DNA from 2 places in the Streptomyces sp. NPDC002868 genome. Region 2 is predicted to be linked to the other one. Evidence: predicted binding sites of a transcription regulator. Region 2 holds the regulator's gene; the other holds the start of a gene.
What was found. Region 2 encodes HspR, which represses chaperone genes until heat shock. Its sites were predicted from a motif close to TTGAGNNNNNNNNNCTCAA; they were not measured.
Positions count from the first base shown of each region.

Region 1 (15,181 bases), on a different contig from region 2:
CCGGCACCGCTCGAAGTCGCCCTGCCCGTCGACCATTTCGACACCGCCGTACACCGCTGGCAGCTCACCGAGATGGCCCGGCTGCACTGTCCGGCGTATGTCGGCGTACGGCGGATGGTGGTGCTGCGCGACCTCGCGAGACGAGGAAAACCGGACGCCGTCTGGCAGCGCCGCTGGGAGGGGATGGCGGCTGCCGATGTGCTCACCGCCTGCCGCACCCCGCCGCAGCGGCAGGTCCCCAGGCCCCGGCACTTCGAGGACATGCCGCCGTCCGCCGTGCCTGTCCTGTGCAGGCCCGCAGGCAGCGGGGTCGGCCGGAGAGCCATCGGCATGGCACTTCAAGCGGGGCACGGTATCGCCCTGTGGCACACCGACGGCCATGCCGACCACGGCTGTACGGAGTTCTGCGAGGACCTGCACCGGGGCGCGGCCCAGCTGCTCGGGCAGACCGCGGGCGCGACTGAGCTTCCCGACCGGCTGCGCCGTATCAGGGACGACATCAGCGGATCGAGGAACAGCCGCCACTGGGCGGAGGGGGTGGCCATGCTCTACGACGACCCGAGCCGCCCTCTGCCCGCCGACGACACCGGACCGGTGGACTCCCCATGAGGAGCCGCACCCGAGCAATGGGAGGGCAGGGCGGTGGGTACAGGACAGACGTGGTCCGCCACGGGTCCGCCCACCGACCGCCTATGAGGAGCGAGCGATGGACGACTGGCTGATCTACCGAGGCGTCGGTGCGCCGGATCCGGACCGGATCCGCCGACTGCCACCGCCGCCCCCCTGGCGTGCCTTCTCCGGAAAGCCGCTGCCCGACCCCGCGCCGCCGATCGACAGTTCGTCGACGCGGCGGCTCGGCGCGCGCGTGGCGGCCCCGCCCGCCCAGGACGCCGAGACCCTCGAACTCATCAACGCCGCCCTCTACTTACGGCGTCCGCTCCTCGTCACCGGCGAGCCGGGCTCCGGCAAGTCCACGCTCGCGCACTCCGTCGCGTACGAACTCGGGCTCGGCCGGGTCCTGCAGTGGCCCATCGTCAGCCGCACCGAGCTCAAGGACGGGCTGTACACCTACGACGCCATCGGCAGGCTCCAGGACGCCCAGCTCGCCGAGCGGGGATCCGAGCGTGGGTCCGACGACATCGGCCGGTACATCAGGCTCGGCCCGCTCGGGACCGCGCTGCTGCCGGCCGAGCTGCCCCGCGTCCTGCTCATCGACGAGCTCGACAAGAGCGACATCGATCTGCCGAACGACCTGCTGAATGTGGTGGAGGAGGGGGAGTTCGCCCTCCCTGAGCTGGAGCGGATGGCCGACCGGCCCGGCCAGGACGAGGTGCGGGTGCTCACCGACGACGGCCGCCGGGTGCCCGTCAGGGACGGCCGGGTGCGCTGCAAGGCGTTCCCCTTCGTGGTGATGACCAGCAACGGAGAGCGCGACTTCCCCGCCCCGCTGCTGCGCCGCTGCATCCATCTGCACCTCGACCCGCCGCGCGACGAGCGGCTCGCCGCAATGGTGCAGGCCCACTTCGGAGCCGGATCCGACGAGCGGAACCTCGATCTGATCGGCCAGTTCACCCGCGAGGACGGCGACGGCGAACTGCGGCCCACCGACCAGCTGCTCAACGCCATCTACCTCACGCAGCAGGCGGTCCGCGCGGACGCCGGGCGGCGCGAGGAGATCGCCGAGCTGCTGATACGTCCGCTCGATACCCGACAGCGGTGACCGCGGTGAGCCCGGCCGCCCCGCCCCCCGCACTGACCGCACTGGTCACGCGGCTGCGCGAGGCTGAACTGAAACCCACCGCCGAGGAGTTGGCGGACGCCCTGTGGCTCTCGCAGCATGTGCCCGCGGCCGCATCCCGGCGGCCGGCCCCCGCACCCGCGGGGACGTCCGGGGCGCAGCCCGCGGACCGCCCGGCCGTGGAGGTCACGGAGCGGCCCGCGCCCTCGCCGCTGCACGCGGGAGCGCCGCCGCGCCCCCGCGTCGACCTGTACGGTCCCGCGCAGGGCGAGGGCGCGCCCAACGGCGTACCGGCCGCAGGCATGCGCCGGGTGCCCGTCCCGGCCGCCGCCGCGCTGCCGGACGCGCTCGCCCTCCAGCGCTCTCTGCGGCCCCTTCAGCGGTACCGCCCGCCCATGCGACTGGTACGCCGCGAGCTCGACGAGGTCGCGACAGCGGACCGGGCCGCCGACACAGGTCTCGTGGTGCCGGTGCTGCGCACCGCCCGGCGGCGTGAGGCGCGGCTCGCCCTGGTCATGGACGTCTCCTCGTCGAATGTCGTCTGGGACAAGGCACTTGACGAGCTGCGGCAGGTCTGCGAACGCGCCGGAGCGTTCCGCGAGGTCGCCGTGCACCACCTGAGCGAGGACGAGCCGACGCCCGCCCAGCTCGGCGATCCCACCGGGCGGCAGCTGACCGTGGTGCTCAGCGACTGCGCGGGCCCCATGTGGCGCAGCGGCCGTATGCAGCGCCTGCTGTACACCTGGGCGTCGACCGCGCCGGTCGCCGTCGTGCAGCCGCTGCCGCAGCGGATGTGGCGGCGTACGCATCTGCCCGCGCGGCCGGGTCTGCTGCGGCGGCGCGAAGGACCGGCGGGGCGGCTGGAGTTCACCCCGCACCACGGCGGCCTCGAGCGGGGCATCCCGGTTCCGGTGCTCGCGCTGCGCCGCTCCTCGTTCGAGGCCTGGACCCGACTGGTGGCGGGCGCGACCGGGCAGTCGCTGAACGCCGCCGCGGCGCTGGTAAGAGCCCGCCACGAACCCGCCTCGGGCCGGTCCCGTACCGCACAGGACATCGACGCAACGGCGCGGGTACGGGCCTTCCGCCGGACCGCGTCGCCCGCCGCCGCGCAGCTCGCGGTCTATCTGTCGGCGGTCCCGCTGGTGCTCCCGGTGATGCAGCTCGTCCAGCGCGCCATGCTGGTGCGCAGCGGCCCCGACGTACTCGCCGAGGTGCTGCTCAGCGGCCTGCTGCGGAGGGACGACGAAGGACCGGGCGACCGGGAGGGCGGACCTTCGTACGTCTTCCTGGACGGGGTGCGCGAGGAGCTGCTGGGTCAACTGGGTGCGAGCAGCGCCGCGTTGGTGCTCAAGCACTGCTCCGAGTACGTCGAGACGCGCTACGGGCGTACGGTACGCAACTTCCCGGCCATGGCCGCCGCCTTCCTCGCCGGGTCGGTCGACCCGTACCCGGTGGCATCCGGCAGCCCCGACAACCGCAGCCAGATGGCCTTCGCGCAGATCTCCGCCCAGGTGCTGCGCCGGCTCGGCGGCCCCGAACCGGCCTCGCCCCCCGGCGGCCTGCCGCGACAGGGCCCGGCGGGTCTGCTGGCGCAGGCCCGCGCCTGTCTGGCGCACTTCGGCGAGTACGGCACCGTACGCGACCTGGACGCGGCGATCAGGCTGCTCGGCTCGGCCACCCAGGCAGAGCGTCGCACCGCCGAACGGGCCGTGCTGTACGGCGAGTTGGCCGAGGCGCTGCTGCGGCGCTGGCTGGTGCGCCCGCTGCCGGAGGACCTGCGCGAGGCGCTGGACGCCGCGCAGAACGCGCTGACCGGGAAGCCACAGGCGCATCTCACTCTGGCGCACGTCCTCGAGGCGATGGCGGACGAGGTGGAGGAGGGCAGGCTGAGCCCCGGGCTGATGCCGGAGTGGGTACGGGTCCAGGCGGCCGCGGGCCCCGACGACGCCGGCCTGGTGGCGTCGATCCTGCTCTCGACCGCGGACGCCAGCCTCACCGAACTGATCGAAACCCCGCCGCGGCCGGACGGCCCGGGCGGGCTCGGCAAGGCAGCGGCGGCGGCCAGGATCCGGGTGCTGCGGCGACTGGCCGTGACCGGCGCTCCGTACGCCCTGCGCGGTCCGGTCCGCCCCGAGGACTGGTTCACCGAGACGCTGCAGATCGCCCTCGGCGTCGTACAACTGCTGCTGGCCGACGAGCGCCGGGAGTCCGCGCTGCTCATCAAGGGCGGACTGCTCCTTGAACTGGCCCGCCACTACCGGGGCGAGGGCCCCGTCCCGCGGGCCGCCGACGAGGAGGACCTGATCGCCTCCCGCGCCTTCGCCGACCGGGCCGACAAGGATCTGCACGCCGGCATCGACGGGCTCGACTGGGACGCCGTCCCGCAGACGGAGCTCTGCCGAGCCTGGCTGGATTACGCCGACGCCATCGAGTTCGCCCACCAGTACCCCGACGACGACGCCAGACTGCGCATCCTCCAGGCTCTCGACCAGGCGCGTCGCTACGTCGGCAAGGACGAGGAGGCACAGGCCGACATCCTGCTGCGGATGGCCCGCGTCCTGGAGCAGCGTTATGTGTCCACCGACGGCTGGGCGCACCGCGACTCGGCGATCGCGGCCTGGACCGAGGCCGTGCCGCTGCTGCCCTGGCACGACCCCAGCCGCGCCGTCGTGCTCACCTCGCTCGGCAGGCAGCTGACCGAACGCGGCGTGGACAAGGAGTCGCCCGCCGATGTGCACGCGGCCGTGCGTGCCCTGCGCGGGGCGATCGAAGAGACACCGTCCGCCGATCCCGAACTCCCGCGCCGCCGGGCCCTGCTGGGCCACGCCTACATCGAGCGCTTCCGGGCCGAGCAGACCGTCGCCGATCTCCACGAGGCGGACTGGGCACTGGGCGCCGCCGCCCGCGCGGCCGCCGACCCCGAACTGGCCGCGTACGCCTGGTGGTACCGCGCCGTGGCCGCCGCCCTGCTGGCCCAGCGCACCGCATCCCACCCGAAGCTCCAGGACGCCGCGGCCCATTACCGCCACGCGGCTGCCCAGTCCGGAACCGGCGACCTGCTGGACCGCGCGGCCACCGCCCAGTGGATGCGAGCCACTCGTCTGGAACGTACGGCGGGCTTTGAGCGCGCCCTGGAGGAACACCGGGCCGTGCTGTCCCTGCTGTCCGCCGCGGGTGCGTCGGACTCGGAGGCGGCGAGCCTCATCCGCCACGAGATCGCCAGACTCGAAGAGGCCTGAACAGGCCGAAGAGCCGAATGGCCTGAACAGCCTAGGGTGCCTGAACAGCCCGAAGGGCCCTGTCCCGCGCGGTGTGCGCGGGACAGAGCCCTTCGGTTCGTACGACGGTCAGGCCTCGAAGACCTCGTTGAGCAGCTGCTGCTGCTCCGCCTGGTGACGCTTGGCCGAGCCGACAGCCGGCGACGAGCCGTGCGGCCGCGAGATGCGGCGCAGGCGCTCGGCGCCCGGGATGTCCGCGCCGACGGCCAGGTCCAGGTGGTCGATCAGGTTCAGCGCGATGAACGGCCACGCACCCTGGTTCGCCGGCTCCTCCTGCGCCCAGAGGTACTTCTCGGCGTTCGGGAACTTGGCGATCTCCGCCTGGAGCTCGGCGCCCGGCAGCGGGTACAGACGCTCGAGACGGATGATCGCGGTGTCCGTGTTGCCGAGCTTGATCCGCTCGGCGTCCAGGTCGTAGTAGACCTTGCCGGTGCAGAAGACGACCTTGCGGATCGCGTTCGGGTCCACCTTGCCCGAGTCAACCGCGGTGTCGCCGATCACCGGGCGGAAGCCGCCGTTGGTGAACTCCTCCGCCTTCGACGCCGCCGCCTTCAGACGCAGCATCGACTTCGGGGTGAAGACGATCAGCGGCTTGTGGTGCGGGTTGTGGACCTGCCAGCGCAGCAGGTGGAAGTAGTTCGACGGCAGGGTCGGCATCGCGACCGTCATGTTGTTCTGCGCGCACATCTGCAGGAAGCGCTCAGGACGGGCGGACGAGTGGTCCGGGCCCTGGCCCTCGTAGCCGTGCGGCAGCAGCAGCGTCACACCGGAGGTCTGGCCCCACTTCTGCTCCGCCGAGGAGATGAACTCGTCGACGACGGTCTGCGCGCCGTTGACGAAGTCACCGAACTGCGCCTCCCACATGACCAGCGCGTCCGCGCGGGCCAGGGAGTAGCCGTACTCGAAGCCCATCGCCGCGTACTCGCTCAGCAGCGAGTCGTAGACGTTGAAACGGGCCTGGTCCTCGGAGAGGTACTGCAGCGGGGTGTAGTCCTCGCCGGTCTCCTGGTCCACCAGCACCGCGTGGCGCTGGCCGAATGTGCCGCGGCGGGTGTCCTGGCCGGAGAGCCGGACCGGGGTGCCCTCCATCAGCAGCGAGCCGATGGCGAGGGTCTCGCCCATGCCCCAGTCGATCGTGCCGTCCTCCACCGAGGCCGCACGCCGCTGGAGCTGCGGCAGCAGACGCGGGTGGACGGTGACGTGGTCCGGGATGTTCACCTGGGACTCGGCGATCCGCTTCACGATCTCCTGGGAGACCGCGGTGGTGACGGCCACCGGGAACTCGGGCTGCGGTTCCGGGACATGCGCCGGGGCCGGGTGGCTGGTGGCCTCGCGCACCTCCGCGAAGACCTTCTCCAGCTGGCCCTGGAAGTCCTGGAGCGCCTGCTCCGCCTCTTCCAGCGTGATGTCGCCGCGACCGATCAGCGACTCGGTGTACAGCTTGCGCACCGAGCGCTTCTTGTCGATCAGGTTGTACATCTGCGGGTTGGTGAACTGCGGGTTGTCGCCCTCGTTGTGACCGCGGCGGCGGTAGCAGATGAGGTCGATCACCACGTCCTTGTTGAACGTCTGGCGGAACTCGAAGGCGAGCCGCGCCACCCGGACCACGGCCTCCGGGTCGTCGCCGTTCACATGGAAGATCGGCGCCTCGATCATGCGGGCCACATCGGTCGCGTACATCGACGAACGCGACGACTCCGGGGCGGCGGTGAAGCCGACCTGGTTGTTGATGACGATGTGGACCGTGCCGCCGGTGCGGTAGCCGCGCAGCTGCGACATGTTCAGCGTCTCGGCGACGACACCCTGGCCGGCGAAGGCCGCGTCACCGTGCAGGGCGACCGGCAGGACCGTGAAGTCCGTGCCGCCCTTGTTGATGACGTCCTGCTTGGCGCGCGCGACACCCTCCAGGACCGGGTCGACCGCCTCCAGGTGCGAGGGGTTGGCGACCAGCGAGACCTTGATCTGCTCGCCGTCCAGACCGGTGAAGGTGCCGTTGGCGCCCAGGTGGTACTTCACATCGCCGGAGCCGTGCATCGACTTCGGGTCGAGGTTGCCCTCGAACTCCCGGAAGATCTGCGCGTACGACTTGCCCACGATGTTCGCGAGGACGTTGAGGCGGCCGCGGTGGGCCATGCCGATGACGACCTCGTCCAGGCGCGACTCGGCAGCCGAGTCGATGACCGCGTCGAGCAGCGGGATGACGGACTCGCCGCCCTCCAGCGAGAACCGCTTCTGACCGACGTACTTGGTCTGCAGGAAGGTCTCGAAGGCCTCCGCCGCGTTGAGGCGGCGCAGGATCCGCAGCTGCTCCTCGCGCTCGGGCTTGGTGTGCCCACGCTCGACGCGGTCCTGGATCCACTTGCGCTGCTTCGGGTCCTGGATGTGCATGAACTCGATGCCGGTGGTGCGGCAGTACGAGTCGCGCAGGACGCCCAGCACATCGCGCAGCTTCATCAGGGACTTGCCGGAGAAGCCGCCGACGGCGAACTCGCGCTCCAGGTCCCACAGCGTGAGGCCGTGCTCGGTGATGTCCAGGTCGGGGTGCTTGCGCTGGCGGTACTCCAGAGGGTCGGTGTCGGCCATGACATGGCCGCGGACCCGGTAGGAGTGGATCAGCTCGAAGACACGCGCCGCCTTGGTGACGTCGTCGTCGTGCGAGGCGTCGATGTCCTTGAGCCAGCGGACCGGCTCGTACGGAATGCGCAGCGCCTCGAAGATGTCGTCGTAGAAGCCGTTGTCGCCGAGGAGAAGGTTCGCGACGATCCGCAGGAACTCGCCGGAGGCGGCGCCCTGGATGACCCGGTGGTCGTACGTCGAGGTCAGCGTCATGACCTTGGAGACGCCCAGCTTGTTCAGAGTGTCCTGGGACGTGCCCTGGAACTCCGCGGGGTAGTCCATCGAGCCGACGCCCATGATGACCGACTGGCCGGGCATCAGACGCGGCACGGAGTGGACGGTGCCGAGGCCGCCGGGGTTGGTCAGCGAGACGGTGACGCCGGTGAAGTCGTCCATCGTCAGCTTGTTGTTGCGGGCGCGCCGGACGATGTCCTCGTAGGCCTGCCAGAACTCGAAGAAGTTCATGGTCTCGGCCTTCTTGATGCCCGCGACGACCAGCTGGCGGTCGCCGTTCGGCTTCACCAGGTCGATGGCCAGACCGAAGTTGATGTGCTCCGGCTTCACGAGGGCCGGCTTGCCGTCCTTCTCCGTGTACGACCAGTTCATCGACGGCATGGCCTTGATGGCCTGCACCATCGCGTACCCGATGAGGTGCGTGAAGGAGACCTTCCCGCCGCGGGCGCGCTTGAGGTGGTTGTTGATGACGATGCGGTTGTCGAAGAGCAGCTTCACCGGGACGGCGCGCACGGATGTGGCCGTGGGCACCTCCAGCGAGGCGTTCATGTTCTTCGCGACCGCGGCGGCGGGGCCGCGCAGCGGGACGAGCTGGGGGCCCTCGGACGGGGCAGGCTCAGCTGCCTTGCCGGCGGCAGCCGCCGGCTTGGAGATGGCGGTGCCTGCGGCACCGGCGCTCGCGGCGGGCTTCGCCGGTGCGGCGGGGGCCGCGGCGGCGGCCGGAGCGGCCTGCTGCGGCGCCGCGGGTACGGCTGCCGCGGGTGCGACTGGGGTGGCTGTACCGGCCGGCGTGCCCGCAGACGCTGCGGGAGCGCTCGGGGCGACGGCAGCCGGGGCCGCGGCGGTGGCACCCGCAGCCCCCGCGGCTGCGGCGCCGGACTGCGCGGCGGGGGCTTCGCTCACCGGCTTCGCCCCTGCGGCGACACCCGCGCCGCCCGGCTTGTAGTCGGCGAAGAAGTCCCACCAGGCACGGTCGACCGAATTGGGGTCCTGGAGGTACTGCTGGTAGATCTCGTCGACGAGCCACTCATTGGGACCGAACGCGGCGGCAGGGTTCTTACCCTGCCGGCCTTGGTCGGCCGAGATGCTCGAGTTACTGGGGGACTGAGACGACACGGCGGCAACCGCCCTCTTCCGCTTCACAAGGTGATGGACAGCGGAAATAAAGGCTACGCCTCCCTGGCCGGGAGGTGCAGGCGGGGCGGGTCATCGTCGCGCAAGTCACACCTGAAGGCGCGTTTCGGGGCTGTGAATGGCGGGAAACAAGCGTGGTTCCGCTTCGCCGGGGGCAAGCTCGGGTACGCCACACCGCGGCCGCAGCCCGGTCGGCTCGTACCCTCGACGGCGTACGGCCTTGTTCCGGCCACGTCCTCACTACGCACACGCAGAACGCGCGCTTCCGGTTCGCACCCTACGTCAACCGCGTGCCGAAGGGATCCCCGGAAGGGTGACCTGGATCCGGCATCCCCGGGACGATTCGGCCACCCCGATGCGCCCGCCGTGCAGATCGACCGCCCAGCGCGCGATCGCCAGGCCCAGGCCGGTGCCGCCGTCGCTGCCCTTGCCGTGCGGGGAGGGGACGCTGCCCCGGTTGAAGCGCTCGAAGACCCGGTGCCGCTCCGGCTCCGGGATGCCCGGGCCCTCGTCGAGGACTTCCAGGTCGAGGGACTCCGGCTGCGGGCCGCGGCGGGCGCGTACCGTCACGCGGCCGTGCGGCGGCGAGTGCTTGACCGCGTTGTCGATCAGATTGGCGACCACCTGGTGCAGCCGCTCCGCGTCCGCGTGCGCGGTCAGCTCCGGCGGCGACACATCCAGGTGCAGATGTACGTCGGTACGGGTGTGGTTGCCCGACCCGGAGGTCAGACCGCGCTGGACCGCGGCCAGATTGGCCTCCTTCAGCACCCCGGAGAGGTACGGCCACACCTCGAATCGGCGGGCCTTGAGCGGTACGACGCCGTTGTCGAGCCGGGACAGGTCGAGCAGCGTCTCGACCAGGCGACCCAGGCGTTCCGTCTGCTTGAGCGCCGTACGCATCGTCTCCGGGTCGGCGGCGGAGACCCCGTCGACGACGTTCTCCAGCACGGCGCGCAGGGCGGCGATCGGGGTGCGCAGCTCGTGCGAGACATTGGCGACCAGCTCCTTGCGGTGCTGGTCCACGGCTTCCAGATCGTCGGCCATGCGGTTGATGGTGGAGGCGAGGTCGCCGAGCTCGTCACGGCGGTCTGCGCCGCGCACCCGGCGGGTGTAGTCGCCGTGCGATATGCCTTTGGCCACGGTGTTCATCTCGTCCAGCGGCGCGGTCAGGCCGTGCGCCACGAACTGGGTGATCAGCAAGGTTGCGATCACCGAGAAGACGGTGATGAAGCGGACCTCGGTCTGGGTGCGCAGGGCGACCAGCAGCAGGCCCGTGGTGATGAAGACCGAGACGACGACCAGCGTCCCGAGCTTGGTCTTGATCGAGATCGCGATGGAGGAGGACCGCGGCCGGCTCCGCCGGCCGCCGCGGCCGGGCAGCCGGTCCCAGCGCCGCCGTCTCATGGAGCCGGCGTCTCCAGCGCGTAGCCGACGCCGTGGACGGTACGGATGCGCTCGGCGCCGATCTTCCGGCGCAGGGCCTTGATGTGGCTGTCGACTGTGCGGGTGCCGGACGCGTCGGCCCAGTCCCACACCTCCGCGAGCAGCTGCTCGCGGGAGAGGACGGCGCGCGGCGTGTTCGCCAGGCAGACCAGCAGGTCGAACTCGGTCGGCGTGAGATGTACGTCCTCGCCGCGCACCCTGACCCGGCGCTGGGCGTGGTCGATCTCCAGCTCGCCCAGGCGCAGGATCCCGCTGCGGGGAGTGACCGCGGCGAGGGCCGCCCGCTCCACGCGGCGCAGCAGCACATGCACCCGGGCCGCGAGCTCGCGCATCGAGAACGGCTTGGTCATGTAGTCGTCGGCGCCCACGCCGAGACCGACGAGCATGTCGGTCTCGTCGTCGCGCGCTGTGAGCATCAGCACCGGGACCGGGCGCTGCGCCTGGACGCGGCGGCAGACCTCAAGGCCGTCGAAGCCCGGAAGCATCACGTCGAGCACCATCAGATCGGGCTGCCAGGCCTCGGCGGCGTCGACGGCGGCCGGGCCGTCCAATGCCGTCTGGACCAGGAAGCCTTCCGCCCGCAGGCGGGCGGCGATGGCGTCGACGATCGTCGAGTCGTCCTCGACGACCAGCACCCGGCGCTGGGCGCCGGGTGTGGCCGCGACGCCGTTGTGCGTGGTGTGTGTCTGCTCCATCGCCCCGCCCCTGTACGCGTTCTCGCGAGCTGCATGCCGGTGTAGATCTCGTGTGTAGGTCAGCAGCGTAAAGGCAGTGACGGCGTCCCGGCTACGCAGGGCGAACAGCGAGGTGGACCACGTCGGGTACGCCTCGGGCAACACGGATCTCTTCGGTGGTTACCCCGGTGAATCCGGCATTCCGCAACGCATCCTCAAAAGCCGGGGAGGGCTGCGCGGACCACACGGCGAGGATCCCGCCGGGCTCCAACCGGCCCTGGCAGGCTGCGAGTCCGGTCGGCGAGTAGAGGTTTTCGTTGTCGTCGGTGACGGTCCAGTCGGGTCCGTTGTCGATGTCCAGACAGAGAGCGTCGTAGCGGTCCGTGGTCGTGCGCAGGTGTGCGACGAGGTCCGTGTGAAGGATCACGCTGCGGGGGTCGGCGAGCGCGTCGCCGGAGATCTGTCCGAGGGGGCCGGTGCGATGCCAGTCGATGATCGCCTGCTCGCGCTCGACGACGGCGATATGCCGCCAGCGGGGGTTGGCGGCGGCGCGGGCGAGGGAGAAGCCGACGCCGAGTCCGCCGATGAGGAGGGTGGGGTTGCTCTTCCCGGCGGCGGCGAGGGCTTCGTGGGCGGCGTCGATGAGCAGCCGCTCTGAGCGGCCGTTGGAAGTGTCCATCAGGAAGCACCCATTGGCGATGATCTCGTGATGCGCACCGCGCTGCCGGAGCACGACCTCCCCGTGGGGCCCCTCTCGCCGGTCGAGGGTGACGGGTCCGTCGGCTTGGAGCGGCATGGCGGGTGACCTCCGGGTGACGGGTGCGGGGCGGACGCGTTGTCGGTGGTCATGGTGGCGGGGCGGGGCGAGCGGGACAAATGGTTTCGGTCAAGGGCGGCCGTGGTCTGCCGGGCCAGGGCCGGTCCGACGTGCTCGCGACGTCCGGGAACCTGTGAAGGTTGCCCCGTGTGGCGCACGTCATAGACGGGTGTGATGGTGATCGCGTTGGGTGGGGGTTTGTTCGGGGGCTTGACGAAAGGGGCCTCACGCGGTGCATCGGCCGACGACACGCGACCCGGCCACGGGCCAGGAACTGCTGAACGCCGTCCCGACCCAGCGGAGACCATCCGCGCCGGTCCTCACGGCTCCCGTCCAGGCCCCCGTCACGCCGGCAGATGTCGCACCGGCTGTCGCACCGGCTGTCGCACCGGCGGTGACGCCCGCCCCGACGCCCACCGCGACGACCGCCCCGCCCGCGGGTCTCCCGGCCTGGCGGCGCGTGCTCCAGCTGCTGCCCACGCCCACCGGGACACCGTTCACCTTCTGCTACGTCCTCGTCCTGCTCACCACCTCGCTCTTCACGCAGTACGGCGACCCCGCGACCGTCTCCTCGCTGCTCCGTGGCTCCAGTACCGATGTCGCCCATTTGGCGGACAGCCCCCTGCTCGTTCTCGGCGCCAGCGCGCTGTGGGTCGCGGGCGACCTGCTGGGCCCGTACGCCATCGCCTTCTTCTTCGCGCTCACCGCGCTGGAACGCCGCATCGGAGGCTGGTGCACCGCCGGCGTCTTCCTGGCCGGCCATGTCGCGGCGACTCTGGCCACCGAGATCCCGGTCGGGGTCTCGGTGGTGGCCGGACATCTGCCCGCCACGTCGCTGCACCGCCTCGACTACGGCATCAGCTTCGGCCTGATGGCGAGCATCGGCGCCCTTGCCGGGCTGCTCAGCCCGGTGCTGCGCGCGACGCTGCTCGGCTTCGTCTCCCTGATGCTCCTCCAGGACCTGCTCGCCTTCGAGGACCCGCTCACCAACTGGGGCCATCCGCTTGCCCTGCTGGCCGGCATCGCCTGCTGGCCCGCGGTGCGCCGCTGGGCGCGGTGGCGGAACGGTTTCGCGCTCCGCGACCGGTAAGCATCAGCTCCCGCCCCTGCGCGCCCCCTTGACCAGGTACGAGAGTCGATCGCTGACAGCGAACACCCCCCTGGGAACATCTCCGCAGCGCTGTGCATTGAGTCCATACAGCTCAACTTCACTGCCTAAGGGGAGATCATGGCTTCGACGTCCACACTGCTCACCCTGCCCGTGCTGCCGCTCGACGACGAGGTCGTGCTGCCCGGAATGGTGGTGCCGCTCGACCTGTCCGACACCGACGTACGAGCCGCGGTGGAGGCCGCCCAGGCTGCCGCGCGTTCCAGTGGTGCCAGCAAGCCGACGGTGCTGCTTGTTCCGCGCGTCGACGGGACCTACGCCGCGACCGGCGTGCTCGGAACCGTGGAGCAGGTCGGCCGGCTCTCCGACGGGGACCCCGGCGCGCTCATCCGCGGCCGGGGCCGGGTGAGGATCGGCGCGGGGACCACGGGCCCCGGCGCCGCGCTCTGGGTCGAGGGGGCGCGCGTCGAGGAGATCGTGCCCGACCCGCTGCCCGGCTCGGTCACCGAGCTGGTCAAGGAGTACAAGGCGCTCGCCACCGACTGGCTGAAGAAGCGCGGCGCATGGCAGGTCGTGGACCGTGTCCAGCAGATCGACGACATCTCGCAACTGGCCGACAACTCCGGCTACTCGCCGTTCCTGTCCACCGCCCAGAAGATCGAGCTGCTCGAGACCGCCGACCCGGTGGCCCGCCTCAAGCTCGCCACCGAGCAGCTGCGTGAGCACCTCGCCGAGCAGGACGTCGCCGAGTCCATCGCCAAGGACGTCCAGGAGGGCGTCGACAAGCAGCAGCGCGAGTTCCTCCTGCGCCGTCAGCTCGAAGCCGTACGCAAGGAGCTGCGTGAGCTCAACGGCGAGGACGGCGAAGACGAGTCCGACGACTACCGGGCCCGCGTCGAGGCCGCCGACCTCCCCGAGAAGGTGCGCGAGGCCGCGCTCAAGGAGGTCGAGAAGCTGGAGCGGTCGAGCGACCAGAGCCCCGAGGGCTCCTGGATCCGCACCTGGCTCGACACGGTCCTCGAACTGCCGTGGAACGAGCGGACAGAGGACGAGTACGACATCCAGGGCGCCAAGGCGATCCTGGACGCCGAGCACTCCGGCCTGCAGGACGTGAAGGAACGGATCACCGAATACCTGGCGGTGCGCAAGCGGCGCGCCGACCGCGGGCTCGGCGTCGTCGGCGGACGGCGCGGCGGCGCGGTCCTGGCGCTCGTCGGCCCGCCCGGCGTCGGCAAGACCTCGCTCGGCGAGTCCGTCGCTCACGCGATGGGACGGAAGTTCGTCAGGGTCGCGCTCGGCGGCGTACGGGACGAGGCGGAGATCCGCGGACACCGGCGTACGTACGTGGGTGCTCTCCCCGGCCGGATCGTGCGGGCGATCAAGGAGGCCGGTTCGATGAACCCGGTCGTCCTGCTCGACGAGATCGACAAGGTCGGCTCGGACTTCCGGGGCGACCCGGCGGCCGCGCTGCTCGAAGTCCTGGACCCGGCGCAGAACCACACCTTCCGCGACCACTACCTGGAGGTCGAACTCGACCTGTCCGACGTGGTGTTCCTCGCCACGGCGAACGTCCTGGAGGCCATCCCGGAGGCCCTGCTCGACCGGATGGAGCTGGTCCGGCTCGACGGCTACACCGAGGACGAGAAGGTTGTCATCGCCCGGGACCACCTGCTGCCGCGCCAGCTGGAGCGGGCGGGTCTCGAGCCCGGCGAGGTCGTCCTGGAGGACTCGGCGCTGCGCAAGCTCGCGGGGGAGTACACCCGGGAGGCGGGCGTCCGTAACCTGGAGCGTTCGGTGGCGCGGCTGCTGCGCAAGGTGGCGGCCCAGCACGAACTGGGCGAGCGGGAGCTGCCGTTCACGGTCGGCTCCGAGCAGCTGCGCGGCCTGATCGGACGGCCGCACCACGTGCCCGAGTCCGCGCAGGACCCGGCCGAGCGCCGGACGGCCGTGCCCGGCGTGGCCACCGGCCTCGCGGTCACCGGCGCGGGCGGCGACGTGCTGTACGTCGAGGCGTCGCTGGCCGACCCGGAGACGGGCGCGGCGGGACTGACCCTCACCGGTCAGCTCGGCGACGTGATGAAGGAGTCCGCGCAGATCGCACTCTCCTTCCTCCGCTCGCACGGGGCCGAACTGGAGCTT
Region 1 is NZ_JBVHDR010000002.1:198,143-213,323, reverse strand. Features, by position in the region: gene ACZ3H8_RS06805 (VMAP-C domain-containing protein) at 1-609, shown strand, start outside; gene ACZ3H8_RS06800 (AAA family ATPase) at 707-1,720, shown strand; gene ACZ3H8_RS06795 (SAV_2336 N-terminal domain-related protein) at 1,717-4,977, shown strand; gene ACZ3H8_RS06790 (multifunctional oxoglutarate decarboxylase/oxoglutarate dehydrogenase thiamine pyrophosphate-binding subunit/dihydrolipoyllysine-residue succinyltransferase subunit) at 5,086-8,982, opposite strand; gene ACZ3H8_RS06785 (HAMP domain-containing sensor histidine kinase) at 9,283-10,404, opposite strand; gene ACZ3H8_RS06780 (response regulator transcription factor) at 10,401-11,138, opposite strand; gene ACZ3H8_RS06775 (spermidine synthase family protein) at 11,230-11,913, opposite strand; gene ACZ3H8_RS06770 (rhomboid-like protein) at 12,167-13,024, shown strand; gene lon (endopeptidase La) at 13,163-15,181, shown strand, end outside.
Region 1: lon (endopeptidase La) is a predicted target of HspR. The motif match lies at 13,122-13,140, and genes of this name have one in related genera.

Region 2 (15,181 bases):
GGGGATGCGTGTAGCGGATCCCCTTCGTGTCCATCACCACGATGAAGTCGACGCCGGCCGCCCTCCGCGCCTTCTCGGTGAGTGGCTGGAGCACCTTGGAGGGGTCAGGGGTCCTCAGCGCGGCCAGAACGCCCGGAGAGTGCGCGAACGTTTCCGCGACGGCAATGGAACGGTGTTTCGCCTCTGTGTTGGTGTCGTGCCGGGACTGCAGCACAAGCGCCAGCATTGCGGCTGCCACGAGCAGCACCACCACAGCCACCTGTAGAGCGAAGACCTGCCCGGCGACGCTCCGGGGATGCTTGTCGGTCAGTGACCGAACCGGTGCGCTCCGGGATCGGTCAGAGCGTTTGACCACATTGACCTTTCTAACACCGCAAGGTGCTCCGCGGCCAAAGATTGCTGGCCTGCGGACGGGCGAGGGCCGGCTCTTCACGGGGGCGTGGGCGTTCGTTTGCGCGGTCAACGAGTTTGTCACCGACCGCCTTGGTGGATTCCTTAGTGTCTCGCGCGCGCAGCCTTTCCAGGCACGGCTCGGACCGGCACCGATCAGCGCGCGCTGATCAGCTGGTCCACCGCCTTGCGGATCGAATCCTCGCGCTTGCAGAACGAGAAACGGACCAGCCAGGCCGGAGCATTCGCGCTGAGGTAGAACGCCGACGTCGGGATGGCCACCACACCGGCGCGCTCCGGCAAGTCCCGGCAGAACTGCACGCCGTCCGAAAAGCCCCACGGCCGCACGTCCGCCTGCACGAAGTAACCGGCATCGGCACGGAAGGGCCGTAGTCCAGCCTCCGCCAGGCCGTCGCTCAAAAGGTCCCGATTCCGGCGCAGAGTGTCCCGCAGACCCGCCGCCCACTCCTCCACCGAGCCGAGCGCATGCGCCAGCGCTTCCTGATACGGAGTACCCGAGGCGTACGTCAGGAACTGCTTTGCAGCGCCCACCGCAGCGACAAGCGGCGCGGGCCCGCAGACCCAGCCGACCTTCCAGCCCGTTGTGTTGAAGGTCTTGCCCGCCGAGGAGATGACTACTGTCCGTTCCCGCATCTCCGGGAGGGCCGCGATGGGGAGATGACGCGCACCATCGCTGTAGACGAGGTGTTCGTAGACCTCATCCGTGATCACCGTCAGCGAGTGCTCACGGCACACATCAGCGATGGCTTCCAACTCCTCGGCCTTGAAGACCATGCCCGTGGGGTTGTGCGGAGTGTTCAGGATCAGCACCCGGCTACGCGGGGAAACGGCCGCACGCAGGGCGTCGGCGTCGAGGGCGAATGCGGCGCCGTCGAGGACAAGGGGGACGGCGACCAGCCGTGCCCCGGCAAGCCGGGCATCCGCCGCGTACGCGTCGTAGCAGGGGTCGAAGGCGATGACCTCGTCACCGGGGTCGCAGAGCGCCAGGAGGGCCGCAGCGAGTGCCTCCGTAGCGCCCGTGGTGACCAGCACCTCGCCCTGAGGCTGGTATTCGAGGCCGTATCGGCGCAGCTGATGAGCGGCGACAGACTCGCGCAGCGCCGGGAACCCATGAGCGGGTGGGTACTGGTTGCTGCCCGCGAGCACCGCATCCGCCACGTCCTTGAGAAGCACGGGCGGACTGGCCAGCTCCGGCACCCCTTGCCCGAGGTTCACGGCCCCGGTGCTCCGCGCCAGCTCCGTCATCTCCGTGAAGATCGACGTGCCCATGCCCTGCACCCGAGCCGCAGGGCTCCAGCCTGCCGAGCCCACTACGCCGCGCGCCTCAGCCGTCCCCACCGTGTTCATGCGATCCCGCTTTCCCGAGTCCACCAACCAGGAGATTCGGCCCTCACGATAGGCACCACGCGGAACACCGGCCTACCGGTGAGCATGTTCAAGCCTTCACCGGAGCCGCTGACCAGGCGGTGACGCCCTCCAGGGGCACTCTGGCGGCCGGCTCCCCAGCCGCCGGCTCTCGGCCGGCTCTTCAGCGGCCGAAGCGTCCGCTGTCACGGGCGACACCCGTCCCTTCGGCCGACCGGGTAAGAACCGGCCCTGTCCGGCTGGTCAGCGCTCGCGCGCGGTGCCTTGGCCGCTCATGGTCGGGTTGACCGACCCCTGTGCGCGCCCGGAGGTGCCCCCTGTCCGCCGAGACTTTCGACAGCGCACCGGCACAGGGCTCCCGGCCCGTCCCCCGCTGGCGCGCCGCGCTGCTGCGAGCCGCCCCCGCGCTCGGACTGTTCGCGGCTGCGCGGCTGACCGGGCTGCTGGTGATGGCCGGCTGGGCCTGGCACATCGGGCGCTCGCCGCGGGCGATCGTGGCCCGTGCCTGGGACTCCGACTGGTACATGCTGATCGCCGAGCACGGCTACGGCCGCACGCTGTACTGGCCGGACGGCGCGGTCCAGAGCGATCTGGCGTTCTTCCCGCTCTACCCGGCGCTGGTCCGGGCGGTGACGACCGTGCTGCCGGTGACCAGCGGCACGGCGGGGCTGCTGATCTCCTGGACGGCGGCGGCGGCGTCCGCGTGGGGGATCTACGCGGTCGTGGAGCGGCTGCACGGGCGGCGCACCGCGACCGTGCTGGTGCTGCTGTGGGGCCTGCTGCCGCACTCGATCGTGCTGTCCATGGCGTACACCGAGCCGGTGCTCACCGCGTTCGCCGCGTGGTCGCTGTACGCGGTGCTCACCCGGCGCTGGGTGTGGGCGGGCGTGCTGGCGGCGCTGGCGGGGCTTTCCCGGCCCAATGGGATCGCGGTGGCGGCGGCGGTGCTGGTGGTGGCGGCGTACGAACTGGTCCGGGCGTACCGGCGGCGTGAGCGCGACCGCGCGCTCGGACGGATCTGGGCGGGCGCCGCGCTGGCTCCGCTCGGCTGGTGCGGGTATGTGCTGTGGGTCGGCTTCCGCACGGACGACCCGCTGGGCGGCTACTTCGCCGTGCAGCGGGGGTGGACCTCGCGGTTCGACTTCGGGATCGGGGCGCTGAAGGTGGTGCGGGACATCGTGCTGCGTCCGACGCTGCTCTCGCTGATGGTGGCGATGCTGATCGTCGTGGCGGCGCTGCTGCTGTTCGCGCTGCTGGCGCTGGACCGGCCGCCGACGGCGCTGCTCGTGTACACGGTGGTGCTGGTGCTGATCACGGTCGGCGGGTCCGGCTTCTTCGAGTCCAAGCCGCGGTTTCTGCTGCCGGCGTTCCCGCTGCTGCTGCCGCCGGCGTGCGCACTGACGAAAGCCCGGCCGAGGGCGGCGGTCGTGGTGACCGTCGTCCTGGCCGGGCTTTCGTTCGCCTACGGGGCGTATCTGCTGACGCTGTCCCCGATCGCGCTGTAGGGCGCGGCGGGGGCCGCCGCTAGGCGGGTCAGGCGTCGTCGGCGGGCTTCTCGTCCGCGTCCGCCGGCTCCAGACCGAGCTGCTCGACGAGCCACTTGTCGAACTCGATCGAAGCGCGGACCCAGCTGACGGTCGACGACACGAAGTGCTCCAGGCTGACGCCGGTGCCGATCAGCATCTGCGCCTCGCCGATGAGGCGGACGGTGGTGGGGCCGTCCTCCTCTTCATGGATGTGCGTGTAGACCTTCGGCCACAGGGTGCGGCGGTTCCAGTCGTCGATCGCGTCGAGGACCTTGGACTTGTCCTCGAGGGCGTGCGGCCGGTCGTAGAACGTCCGCACCGAGAAGACCTGCTGGTCGTCCTCGCCGCGGAACATGAAGTACGTGCGGAATTCCTCCCACGGCGCGGCAAGGTCACCCTCGTCGTCGACGACGTACTTCAGCTCCATCTGGTCGAGGAGCTGCTTGACCAGGTCCTGGTCGGGAACGACGGGTCCCGCCGCCGGTCCTGCGGCCTGAGGCTGGGGCTGGCCCCCGAAATTCGGAATCGAGGACGGATCGATGGTCACCGTGGATTTCCCTTCGTACGGTTCCTGCCATCCTCTCCCATGTCGGGCGGGTACTGGCAACCCCTGCCGGGGCGGGTGGGCGGGAAGGGGAACACGGGGCGAGCCCCGCACCCCGGCGCGGCAGCTTCGCGCCGCAAGGCCGAACCCGGCCGCAGGCGCCGGTCGGCCACCGGCGAGCCGCTCCACGGCGGGATGCGGGCGCGACGCGGCTGCCCCTCGGGAAGCCACGCCGCCGGATGGCGGTGCGGCGCCCGCCGCTCACCCCCGCACCCGCGTCGCGGCGCGCCGCGGGCCCGTTACTGCGTCGGGCCCACCAGTAGGCCGTCCTCGAAGCGGTCCACGCGGACCGTGTCGCCGTCCGTGACCTCGCCCGCCAGGATTTCCTTGGCCAGGCGGTCGCCGATCGCCGTCTGGACCAGGCGGCGCAGCGGGCGGGCGCCGTACGCCGGGTCGTTGCCCTCGTCCGCGAGCCATTCCAGCGCCGCCGGGGTGACGTCCAGCGTGAGGCGGCGTTCGGCGAGGCGCTTGGCGAGGCGGTCGATCTGGAGCTTCGCGATGTGGACCAGCTCGTCCTTGGACAGGGCCGAGAAGACCACCATGTCGTCCAGCCGGTTCAGGAACTCCGGCTTGAACGACGCACGTACGACCTCGAGGACCTGCTGCTTCTTCTCCTCCTCGCTGGTCAGGGGCTCGACCAGATACTGGCTGCCGAGGTTCGACGTCAGGATCAGGATGGTGTTGCGGAAGTCCACCGTCCGGCCCTGGCCGTCCGTCAGACGGCCGTCGTCGAGGACCTGGAGCAGGATGTCGAAGACCTCGGGGTGCGCCTTCTCCACCTCGTCGAGGAGGACGACGGAGTACGGGCGGCGGCGCACCGCCTCCGTCAGCTGGCCGCCCTCCTCGTAGCCGACGTAGCCCGGAGGCGCGCCGACCAGGCGGGCCACCGAGTGCTTCTCGCCGTACTCCGACATGTCGATGCGGACCATCGCCCGCTCGTCGTCGAAGAGGAAGTCCGCCAGCGCCTTCGCCAGCTCCGTCTTGCCGACGCCCGTCGGGCCGAGGAAGAGGAACGAACCGGTGGGCCGGTCGGGGTCCGCGATCCCGGCGCGGGTGCGGCGTACGGCGTCGGACACCGCCTGGACCGCCTCCGTCTGGCCGATCAGCCGCCTGCCCAGCTCGGATTCCATCCGCAGAAGCTTCTGGGTCTCCCCTTCCAGGAGGCGTCCGGCCGGGATGCCCGTCCAGGACCCCACCACATCCGCGATGTCGTCGGGGCCGACCTCCTCCTTGACCATCGTGTCCTTGGCCGCTTCCTGCTCGGCCACCGTGGCCTCCTCCAACTCCCGCTCCAGGCCCGGGATCTCCCCGTACAGCAGCTTGGAAGCGGTGTCGAAGTCGCCGTCGCGCTGCGCGCGTTCCGCCTGGCCGCGCAGTTCGTCGAGCTTCTCCTTCAGCTCACCGACGCGGTTGAGGCCCTGCTTCTCCTTCTCCCAGCGCGCGGTGAGGCCACGCAGCTCCTCCTCCTTGTCGGCGAGGTCGCGGCGGAGCTTCTCCAGACGCTGCTTGGAGCCCTCGTCGGTCTCGTTCTTGAGCGCCAGCTCCTCCATCCGCAGCCGGTCCACGGCCCGCTGCAGCTCGTCGATCTCGACGGGCGAGGAGTCGATCTCCATCCGCAGCCGGGACGCGGCCTCGTCGACGAGGTCGATCGCCTTGTCGGGCAGAAAGCGCGACGTGATGTACCGGTCCGAGAGCGTCGCGGCCGCGACCAGCGCGCTGTCCGCGATCTGCACCTTGTGGTGGGCCTCGTACCGGCCCTTCAGCCCGCGCAGGATCGCGATCGTGTCCTCGACCGTCGGCTCGGCCACCAGCACCTGCTGGAAGCGCCGCTCCAGCGCCGCGTCCTTCTCGATCCGCTCGCGGTACTCGTCGAGCGTCGTCGCGCCCACCATCCGCAGCTCACCGCGCGCCAGCATCGGCTTGAGCATGTTGCCCGCGTCCATCGCGGAGTCCCCGCCGGCGCCCGCGCCCACGACGGTGTGCAGCTCGTCGATGAAGGTGATGATCTGCCCGTCGCTCTCCTTGATCTCGGAGAGGACGGTCTTCAGCCGCTCCTCGAACTCACCGCGGTACTTCGCGCCCGCCACCATCGCGCCCAGGTCGAGCGCCACCAGCCGCTTGTTCCTCAGCGACTCGGGCACGTCGCCCTTGACGATGCGCTGCGCCAGCCCCTCGACGACCGCGGTCTTGCCGACGCCCGGCTCACCGATCAGCACCGGGTTGTTCTTCGTACGGCGGGACAGCACCTGGACGACCCGGCGGATCTCCTGGTCCCGGCCGATGACCGGGTCGAGCTTGCCCTCGCGGGCCGCCGCGGTGAAGTCCGTACCGAACTTCTCCAGTGCCTTGTACTGCCCCTCAGGGTCGGGGGTGGTCACCCGGCGCCCTCCCCTTGCCTTCTCGAACGCGTCCAGCAGCTTCTTCGCCGTGGCCCCCTGCTTGGCCAGCACTTCCCCGGTCTGCCCGCCCTTGGCGGCGATGCCGATGAGGAGATGCTCGGTGGACAGATACTCGTCCCCGAGCTCCTTGGCCCGCTGGGCGGCGTCGGCGATGACGGCGAGCAACTCCCGGTTGGGCTGCGGTGGCGCGACGGTGGACCCCGTCACGCTGGGCTGCGCGGCCAGTACCCGCTCGGTCCCGGAGCGCACGGCGGCCTGGTCCGCCTCGACGGCGGCCAGCAGGTCGATGATGTTCTCGTTGTCCGCGCCCGCGAGCAGCGCGAGCAGCAGATGCGCGGGGGTCAGATCGGGATGACCCTCGGACACGGCCCGGGTGGTGGCGGCGTTGATTGCATCCCGGCTCTTGTTGGTCAGCTCGGCGTCCACGTGCGGTCTCTCCTCCTTGCGTCCTTGCGGGTAGGGCTGTTCCCTCAACACTGACTCATTCAACGTGCACAAAGTTGAGTCTATTCCACTCAACCCAGTGAGAGACAACCGCCGCCTGTGTAGGTTCCGGGCATGGCCATCGACCTCCGCAACCCCGACGCGTCCTATCTCAACTTCTGGCGTGAGTACCACATGTGCACGCTGACGACCCCGCGCCAGGACGGAACCCCACACGTCGTCGCGGTCGGTGTCACCTACGACCCGGAGGGCGGACTCGCCCGCGTCATCACCAACAAGCACAGCCACAAGGTCGACAACATCCTGGCAGCGGGCCCCGACGGGGCGCCGGTCGCGGTCTGCCAGGTCGACAGGGGGCGCTGGGCGACCCTGGAGGGCCGCGCGACGGTCCGTACGGAGCCGGAGCTCATCGCGGAGGCGGTGGAGCGTTACGCGGAACGCTACGGACGCAACCCGACCCCGAACGCGGACCGGGTGCTGATCGAGATCGCCCTGACACGGGCAATGGGCCGGGCCTAGCCCGGGCCCGGGTCAGGCCCGGGAAGCCACGGCCCCGGGAAAACAGAAAAGCACAGCGGCGCCATCGTGTTTCAGGTCCACGATGGCGCCGCTGTGTGGGGGAAGCGCCCGAGCGATTTACAACGACGGGGGAACCGCTCAGGCACTGCGGGGGGTGGCGGTGGTGGTATCGGGCTCGGCCAACTGGTGGTCCCGCTGGTCGAGATTGACGAAAATCATGCCGTACCGGATGGCACAGCGGACGGGCTGCGGAGCTCCACGGGGCCGGCGAAGGCACCGATACGCGCGGACGTCCTCGTCCTCCTCGCGTGCCACGACAATCGGCTCTCCGAAGAGGGTGACCATCAACGAGTCGCCACGGTGGGGGATTGCCGTGACGAGGTCGATGAAATGCCACCCCGATCTGTAAGCCGTAGCCATCTCACGCCGGAAGACCCGGTCGTCCGGTGGAACGGTCATGCGTCCGTGCGGGCCGGAGCGACACCCCAGGAGGGCTCACCGTTCGTGCCCGTGACGACTGCCGGACCAACACCCCATGAAGGCTCTCCGGGCGTTTTGGCCACAGCGTCCGCGGGAGCGAAGCCCCACGAAGGTTCGCCAGGGGCTGCCGTCACCGCGCCGGCGGGAGAGCTACCCCAGGAGGGCTCACCGGAGGCCACCGCACCGAGCGCGGCCGCCGCTATGGCAAGAGCACAAAGAGCACGAAGCGTCCTAGACATGGGTGATCTCCACCTCTTTTGATCATTCCTCCTCCCCCGCGCATAAGACGATGTCTCACTCCGAACGCTTGCACCAGCGACGGCAGGCATCATGTTCCTGTAATGCAGGAGCCTGAGGGGGTACATATGCCAGCTAATGAGGGCGAATCCGGACACCCTCACGCAGACGGCGAGCTGTGCGAGGCGGGGAAGGGTCTTTACATCACCGCGCTGCGTACCGGGCGAATAGCCCGGTCAGAAGCGGAACCCACGCCCTGTCTCTTCGATCTGGCCCTGCTGCACCCGGATCCCGACGACGCCCAGTGGCTCCGCCCGGTCCCGCCGACCACTGCGCTGACACAGCTGATACACCCCATCGAGCGGGAGATCCAAGAGCGCCGACGACGAACTGTCGCTCTGACCGATGCTCTTGAGCCATTCATGGCGTTCACCGCTCAGAACTCCACCGTCCCACAAGGGATAACCGTCCTCGAGGGCCTCAACCGCATCAACACAACCCTCGACCAAGTCACCGCAGACTGCACCGAGGAGCTTCTCACTGTCCAGCCCGGCAGCGGGCGACAGCCGCATATCCTGGAGAAGGCTCTGCGCCGCGTGGAGCCGCTGATCGACCGCGGCGTACGGATGCGCACGCTCTACCAGCACACGGCCCGCCACCACCCGGCCACGCTGTCCTACATGGAACAGGTCGGCCCGTCCGGCGTTGAGGTGCGCACGCTGGAGGAGATCATCGACCGGCTGATCATCGTCGACCGGAAAGTGGCCTTCATACCGGCGAGCAGCGACCGTCTGTCCGCCCTGGAACTTCGGCACAAGGGCATCGTCGAGTATCTCGTCGGCGTCTTCGAGCAGTTCTGGCTGCACGGCATCCCGTGGGAGGAACAGATCTCCTACGGACCCCAGTTGGACGGCATCACAGGCGTCCAGCGCTCGATCGCCAAGCTCCTCGTCGAGGGGCATGTCGACGAGGCCATCGCCCGGCGCCTCGGCATGAACGTCCGTACCTGCCGTGCGCACATCGCCAAGCTGGGCTCCGCGCTGGGCAGTGGCAGCCGGACCCAACTCGGCTATCTCATCGCGCAGTCGGGGATTCTGGAACACGAGGACTGACCGCGGCGGCCCCGGTGTCCGCCGACACGCCGGGGCGGGCTTCGACGGTACGAAGGTCGTCCTGATCTCGCAGTCGGCCTCCCGGGCCGGAACTCCGTTTCATTCCATCCCGAAATTGATCATCTGGCGCATACTGGGCAGCCTTGAAGGAGTACGCAGCGTCCGGTGCGCGGGCGCCGGACGCTGGACGGGCAGGCGGAGTCGGTTTGGACCTGAGGATTCTTCCGCTCGCCGTCACCATGATGGTGGGGCCCAGATCCTGTCGGCGATTATCTTCGTGACCAGTCCGAGAGCGGTCCGGGCGTCCCTGGCGTTCCTTCTGGGTATCGCAGTCGGGACTACGGTCGGGGTGGCTGTGATGCGGGGCATCGCCGCGCTCCTGGGCCGCGCCGTCGACACGGGCAGCCCGTCCGACAAGGGCTCGGTCGGCCACATCATCGAGTACGTACTGGTCGGCCTGCTGGTGTTCGTCGCGGTGAAGAACTGGGTGGGGCGCAGAACGGCCGAGCCGCCGACGTGGCTGAAGTCCTTGATGACGGCCGGCCCGAGGAAGGCGTTCACCGTCGGCCTGCTGCTGATTCTGCTGATGCCATCCGACCTCGTGGTCATGCTGACCGTAGGGATTCATCTGCAGCAGCACGACGCCGGCCTGGGCGAGGCGCTGCCCTTCATCGGGCTGACGGTCCTCATCGCTGCGCTGCCGCTGATGGGCCTTCTCATGTTCGGCAGGAAGGCCGAGCGCTCCATGCCGAAGGTGCGCGAGTGGATGAACACCCACAGCTGGCTCATCAGCCATCATCGCCTGCGGGATCTTCATCGCCCTCATCCTCTCCGGAGGCTGACCGGTACCCGGCAGGCCGCGGGCCGTACACGCCGAAGGGGCCGGAGAGCGACGCGCTCTCCGGCCCCTTCGGCCGTACAACTCCTGCCCTACTCAGACCGCTTGGGCCGCCAGACCACCAGCGCGCTCGCCTGCTGCACATCCTGGTACGGCACGAGATCGCGCCGGTACGAGGCATGCACCTGGGCTTCGCGCTGCTGCATCGCCGCCGCCGCGCCCTCGACGGCCGTCGACAGCTCGGCGACCCGCTGCTGGAGCGCCGCGACCTGGTTCTCCAGTTCGATGATGCGCTTGATTCCGGCCAGGTTGATGCCCTCGTCCTGCGACAACTGCTGGACGGTGCGCAGCAGTTCGATGTCGCGGGCGGAGTAGCGCCGGCCCCGGCCCGCGGTGCGGTCCGGGGAGACCAGACCGAGCCGGTCGTACTGCCGAAGAGTTTGCGGATGCAGGCCCGAGAGCTGGGCCGCCACCGAGATGACGTACACCGGCGACTCTTCGGTCAGTTCGTAGGGATTGCGGCTGCGTCCCGTCCGGCCATCCATCTCATGCTCCCTTCGCGGCCTGGAACAGCTCGGCCCGCGGGTCCTCGTCCGCGGTGGCTTCGCGGTAGGCCTCCAGCGCTTCCTTCGCCTTGTCGCCGAGGTCCTTGGGCACGGCGACCTCGACGGTGACCAGCAGGTCCCCGCGGGTGCCGTCCTTGCGGAGTGCGCCCTTGCCGCGGGCCCGCATCGTACGGCCGTTGGGCGTCCCGGCGGGCAGCTTCAGCGTGACCGGCGGACCGCCCAGGGTCGGCACCTTCACCTCGCCGCCGAGCGCCGCCTCCGCGTAGCTGACGGGGACGGTGATCGTGAGGTTGTCGCCCTTGCGGCCGAAGACCGGGTGCGGGTCGACATGCACGACGACGTACAAGTCGCCCGCCGGGCCGCCCCGTTCGCCCGGGGCGCCCTTGCCGCGCAGCCGGATCCGCTGGCTGTCGGAGACGCCCGCGGGGATCCTGACCTGCATGGTGCGCGAGGAGCGGGCGCGCCCGCTGCCCTTGCACACGTCGCAGGGGTCCTGCGCGATCAGTCCGCGGCCCTTGCAGTCCACGCACGGGTCGGTGAGCGAGAAGGAGCCGCTGCCGCCGCGCGAGACCTGGCCGGTGCCCAGACAGGTCGGGCACACCCTAGGCGTACCGTTTTTGTCGCCGGTGCCCGAACAGGCCTTGCACGCCGCCGAGCTGGACATCCGCAGCGGGACCGTGGCCCCGTCGACCGCCTCGGTGAAGCTGAGCGTCACCTCGGACTCGATGTCCTGGCCGCGGCGCGGCTGGGTACGCGTACCCGTGCCGGCGCCGGCGCCACGGTTGAACAGGCCGCCGAATACATCGCCGATACCGCCGCCGAAGCCCCCGGCGCCACCTTGTGTGCCGCCCTGGGCGCCCCCGAAGAGGTCACCCAGGTCGAAGTTGAAGGAGCCACCGGGGCCGCCGGACCCGGGTGCGCGGAAGCCACCGTTGCCGAAGAGGGCGCGTGCCTCGTCGTACTCCTTGCGCCGCTTGGGGTCGCCGAGGATGTCATGGGCCTCGGAGATCTCCTTGAAGCGCTCCTCCGCCTTGACGTCGCCCTTGTTGGCGTCCGGGTGGTACTCGCGGGCGAGCTTCCGGTACGCCTTCTTGATCTCGGCCTCGGTGGCGTCCTTCGGGACGCCGAGGACCTTGTAGTAGTCCTTCTCGACGAAGTCCTTCGTACTCATCGACGTCCCTCCTCTCGGACGATCATTGCGTCAGCCCTCGTCCGGGCCACCGCTCTCCTCGTCGTTCGCCGTCTCTTCCTTGCCTGCCGCCGGGGTCGCACCCGGCTGGGGCTCGGCCACCGCCACCCGCGCGGGGCGGATGGTCCGTTCGCCGATGCGATACCCAGGCTGCAGGATCGCGACGCACGTGGTCTCGGTGACATCCGGTGCGTACGAGTGCATCAGGGCTTCGTGGATCGTCGGGTCGAAGGGCTCGCCATCCTTGCCGAACTGCTGCAGGCCCATCTTGGCCGCCGCCGTCTCGAGGGACTCGGCGACCGACTTGAACCCGCCCACCAGCTCCCCGTGGTCACGGGCGCGGCCGATGTCGTCGAGCACGGGCAGGAGCTCGGTCAGCAGATTCGCCGTGGCGATCTCCTTCACCGTGATCCGGTCGCGCTCCACACGACGGCGGTAGTTCTGGTACTCGGCCTGGAGCCGCTGGAGGTCTGCCGTGCGCTCGCTGAGCGCCATACGGACCTGGTCCAGCTGCGCCGTCAGGCCGGCGATCTTTGCTGCGTCCCCTGCCGAGGCCGCCGCGCCCTCCTTCTGGGAGGACTCGGCGGACTCGGCGGCGTCGTCAGAGGTGGCGCCGGAGGGGACGTCAGGCTTCTCGTCGAAGCCCGGGGTCTCCTCCGTCACGCGGCACCACCCTTCGCGTCCTTCTCGTCGTCGACGATCTCGGCGTCGACGACATCGTCCTCAGCCTTGGCCTGCTCGCCGGCCGGGGCGTCGGCTCCGGCAGCGGCGGCGCCGTCGGGCGCGGCGTTGGCGTACATCGCCTGGCCGAGCTTCTGGCTGACCGCGGCGAGCTTCTCGGTCGCCGTACGGATCTCGGCCGTGTCCTCGCCCTTGAGCTTCTCCTTCAGCTCGCCGACGGCGGTCTCGACCTCGGTCTTCACCTCGCCCGGGACCTTGTCCTCGTTGTCCTTGAGGAACTTCTCCGTCTGGTAGACGAGCTGCTCGCCCTGGTTGCGGGTCTCGGCGGCCTCGCGGCGGCGGTGGTCCTCGTCCGCGTACTGCTCGGCCTCCTGGCGCATCCGGTCGACCTCGTCCTTCGGCAGCGAGGAGCCGCCGGTGACGGTCATCTTCTGCTCCTTGCCCGTGCCCAGGTCCTTCGCCGTCACGTGCATGATGCCGTTGGCGTCGATGTCGAAGGCGACCTCGATCTGCGGGACCCCGCGGGGGGCCGGCGGCAGACCGGTCAGCTCGAACATCCCGAGCTTCTTGTTGTACGCCGCGATCTCACGCTCGCCCTGGTAGACCTGGATCTGCACGGACGGCTGGTTGTCCTCGGCCGTCGTGAAGATCTCGGACCGCTTGGTCGGGATCGTGGTGTTGCGCTCGATGAGCTTGGTCATGATGCCGCCCTTGGTCTCGATACCGAGGGACAGCGGGGTCACGTCGAGGAGCAGGACGTCCTTGACCTCACCCTTGAGGACACCGGCCTGGAGGGCGGCGCCGATGGCGACGACCTCGTCGGGGTTCACACCCTTGTTGGCGTCCTGACCGCCGGTCAGCTCCTTGACGAGCTCGGCGACGGCGGGCATCCGGGTCGAGCCGCCGACCAGCACCACGTGGTCGATCTCGGACAGCTGGATGCCGGCGTCCTTGATGACGTTGTGGAACGGGGTCTTGCAGCGCTCGAGCAGGTCCGTGGTGAGCTGCTGGAACTGGGCGCGCGTGAGCTTCTCGTCCAGGTGCAGCGGGCCCTCGGCGGAGGCCGTGATGTACGGGAGGTTGATCGTCGTCTCGGTCGAGGACGACAGCTCGATCTTCGCCTTCTCCGCGGCCTCGCGCAGACGCTGAAGAGCCATCTTGTCCTTGGACAGGTCGACGCCGTGCCCGTTGGCGAACTGCTTCACCAGGTAGTCGACGACGCGCTGGTCCCAGTCGTCACCACCGAGGTGGTTGTCACCGTTGGTGGCCTTCACCTCGACGACGCCGTCGCCGATCTCCAGCAGCGAGACGTCGAAGGTGCCGCCACCGAGGTCGAAGACCAGAATGGTCTGGTCGTCCTTGTCCAGGCCGTAGGCCAGGGCGGCCGCGGTCGGCTCGTTGACAATACGCAGGACGTTCAGACCCGCGATCTCGCCGGCCTCCTTGGTGGCCTGGCGCTCGGAGTCGTTGAAGTACGCCGGGACAGTGATCACCGCGTCGGTGACCTTCTCGCCGAGGTAGGACTCCGCGTCGCGCTTCAGCTTCTGCAGGATGAAGGCGCTCATCTGCTGCGGGTTGAAGGTCTTCCCGTCGAGCTCGATCTTCCAGTCGGTGCCCATGTGGCGCTTGACCGACCGGATGGTCCTGTCGACGTTCGTGACTGCCTGACGCTTCGCAACCTCGCCGACCAGCACCTCACCGTTCTTCGCGAAGGCGACGACGGACGGCGTGGTCCTGGCACCCTCGGCGTTGGTGATGACGGTGGGCTCGCCGCCCTCCAGAACGCTGACGACGGAGTTAGTCGTGCCCAGGTCGATGCCGACCGCACGTGCCATTTCAATTCCTCCAGCTGACTACTTGAGTGGATCTGGCTCAAGGATGCATGACCCGCTCCCACGAGTCAACAGACCTGAGTCGACCCCACTCAACTTTTATCCGGCGCTTATATGCAGCTTGCGCGACCACCGTGGCACACGCGTGGCGCGTCGGCCCAACCGGGCTTCATCTGCGAGAGTCATAGCCGCAAAAAACGGTCAAGAGACACCAATCGTGACGAAGATCGTGAAGATCGTGATGAAGATCGTGATGAAGGGCCTGGATCCATGCCTGCGAAGCGAGCCGTCGACCTGGCGGGCTGTCTGATTCTGCTGCTTCTCCTGTCTCCCCTGCTGCTCGCCGTCGCCGCCGCCGTCGCGACGACCTCCCCCGGCGGCATCCTGACCCGCCAGAACCGCACCGGCCTGGGCGGCCGGTCGTTTGCGATGCTGACGTTCCGTACGAAGCGGTCAGGCGATCTTGGCCCCACTCCCGTCGGACCGCTGCTGCGCCGCTACTTCCTGGACGACCTCCCGCAGCTGATCAATGTGGTGCGCGGCGAGATGTCCTTGGTCGGCCCGCGGCCGACGGGCCCGAACGACTCCGACCACGCGGACCGGGCGCGGCTCGGCGTACGCCCCGGAATCACCGGGCTGTGGCAGATCAGCGGCCGCTCGGAACTCCCCTGGGAGGAGATGGCAGTGCTCGATCTGCACTATGTGGAGCAACACTGGCTGGGACTGGACATGCTGATCCTGGCCCGCACCCTGCCGACCGCTCTCGCCGGACGCCGCGCGGCCCGCCCGGTCAGGCTTGCCTGAGCGACACAGATCACCGGCCGCCCGGCTACAGTGCGGCGGAATAAGTGGGTACCCTCAGCATCGAACTGAATAAGTTACCGCTTAGTAGTGCTGGATTCCCCACCTCGCAGGCCCGAGGAGCCCCCAATGCAACTCGCCGCGATCATCGTGTCGCTGGTCCTGACCGTGGTCGGC
Region 2 is NZ_JBVHDR010000006.1:49,285-64,465, reverse strand. Features, by position in the region: gene ACZ3H8_RS19445 (SpoIIE family protein phosphatase) at 1-259, opposite strand, end outside; gene ACZ3H8_RS19440 (aminotransferase class I/II-fold pyridoxal phosphate-dependent enzyme) at 547-1,680, opposite strand; gene ACZ3H8_RS19435 (glycosyltransferase family 39 protein) at 2,073-3,281, shown strand; gene ACZ3H8_RS19430 (YbjN domain-containing protein) at 3,310-3,849, opposite strand; gene clpB (ATP-dependent chaperone ClpB) at 4,146-6,731, opposite strand; gene ACZ3H8_RS19420 (pyridoxamine 5'-phosphate oxidase family protein) at 6,864-7,268, shown strand; gene ACZ3H8_RS19415 ((2Fe-2S)-binding protein) at 7,407-7,727, opposite strand; gene ACZ3H8_RS19410 (helix-turn-helix transcriptional regulator) at 8,114-9,097, shown strand; partial or broken gene ACZ3H8_RS19405 (GAP family protein) at 8,997-9,827, shown strand; gene ACZ3H8_RS19400 (heat shock protein transcriptional repressor HspR) at 10,028-10,480, opposite strand; gene dnaJ (molecular chaperone DnaJ) at 10,482-11,672, opposite strand; gene grpE (nucleotide exchange factor GrpE) at 11,703-12,353, opposite strand; gene dnaK (molecular chaperone DnaK) at 12,350-14,206, opposite strand; gene ACZ3H8_RS19380 (sugar transferase) at 14,474-15,007, shown strand; gene ACZ3H8_RS19375 (heterodisulfide reductase-related iron-sulfur binding cluster) at 15,134-15,181, shown strand, end outside.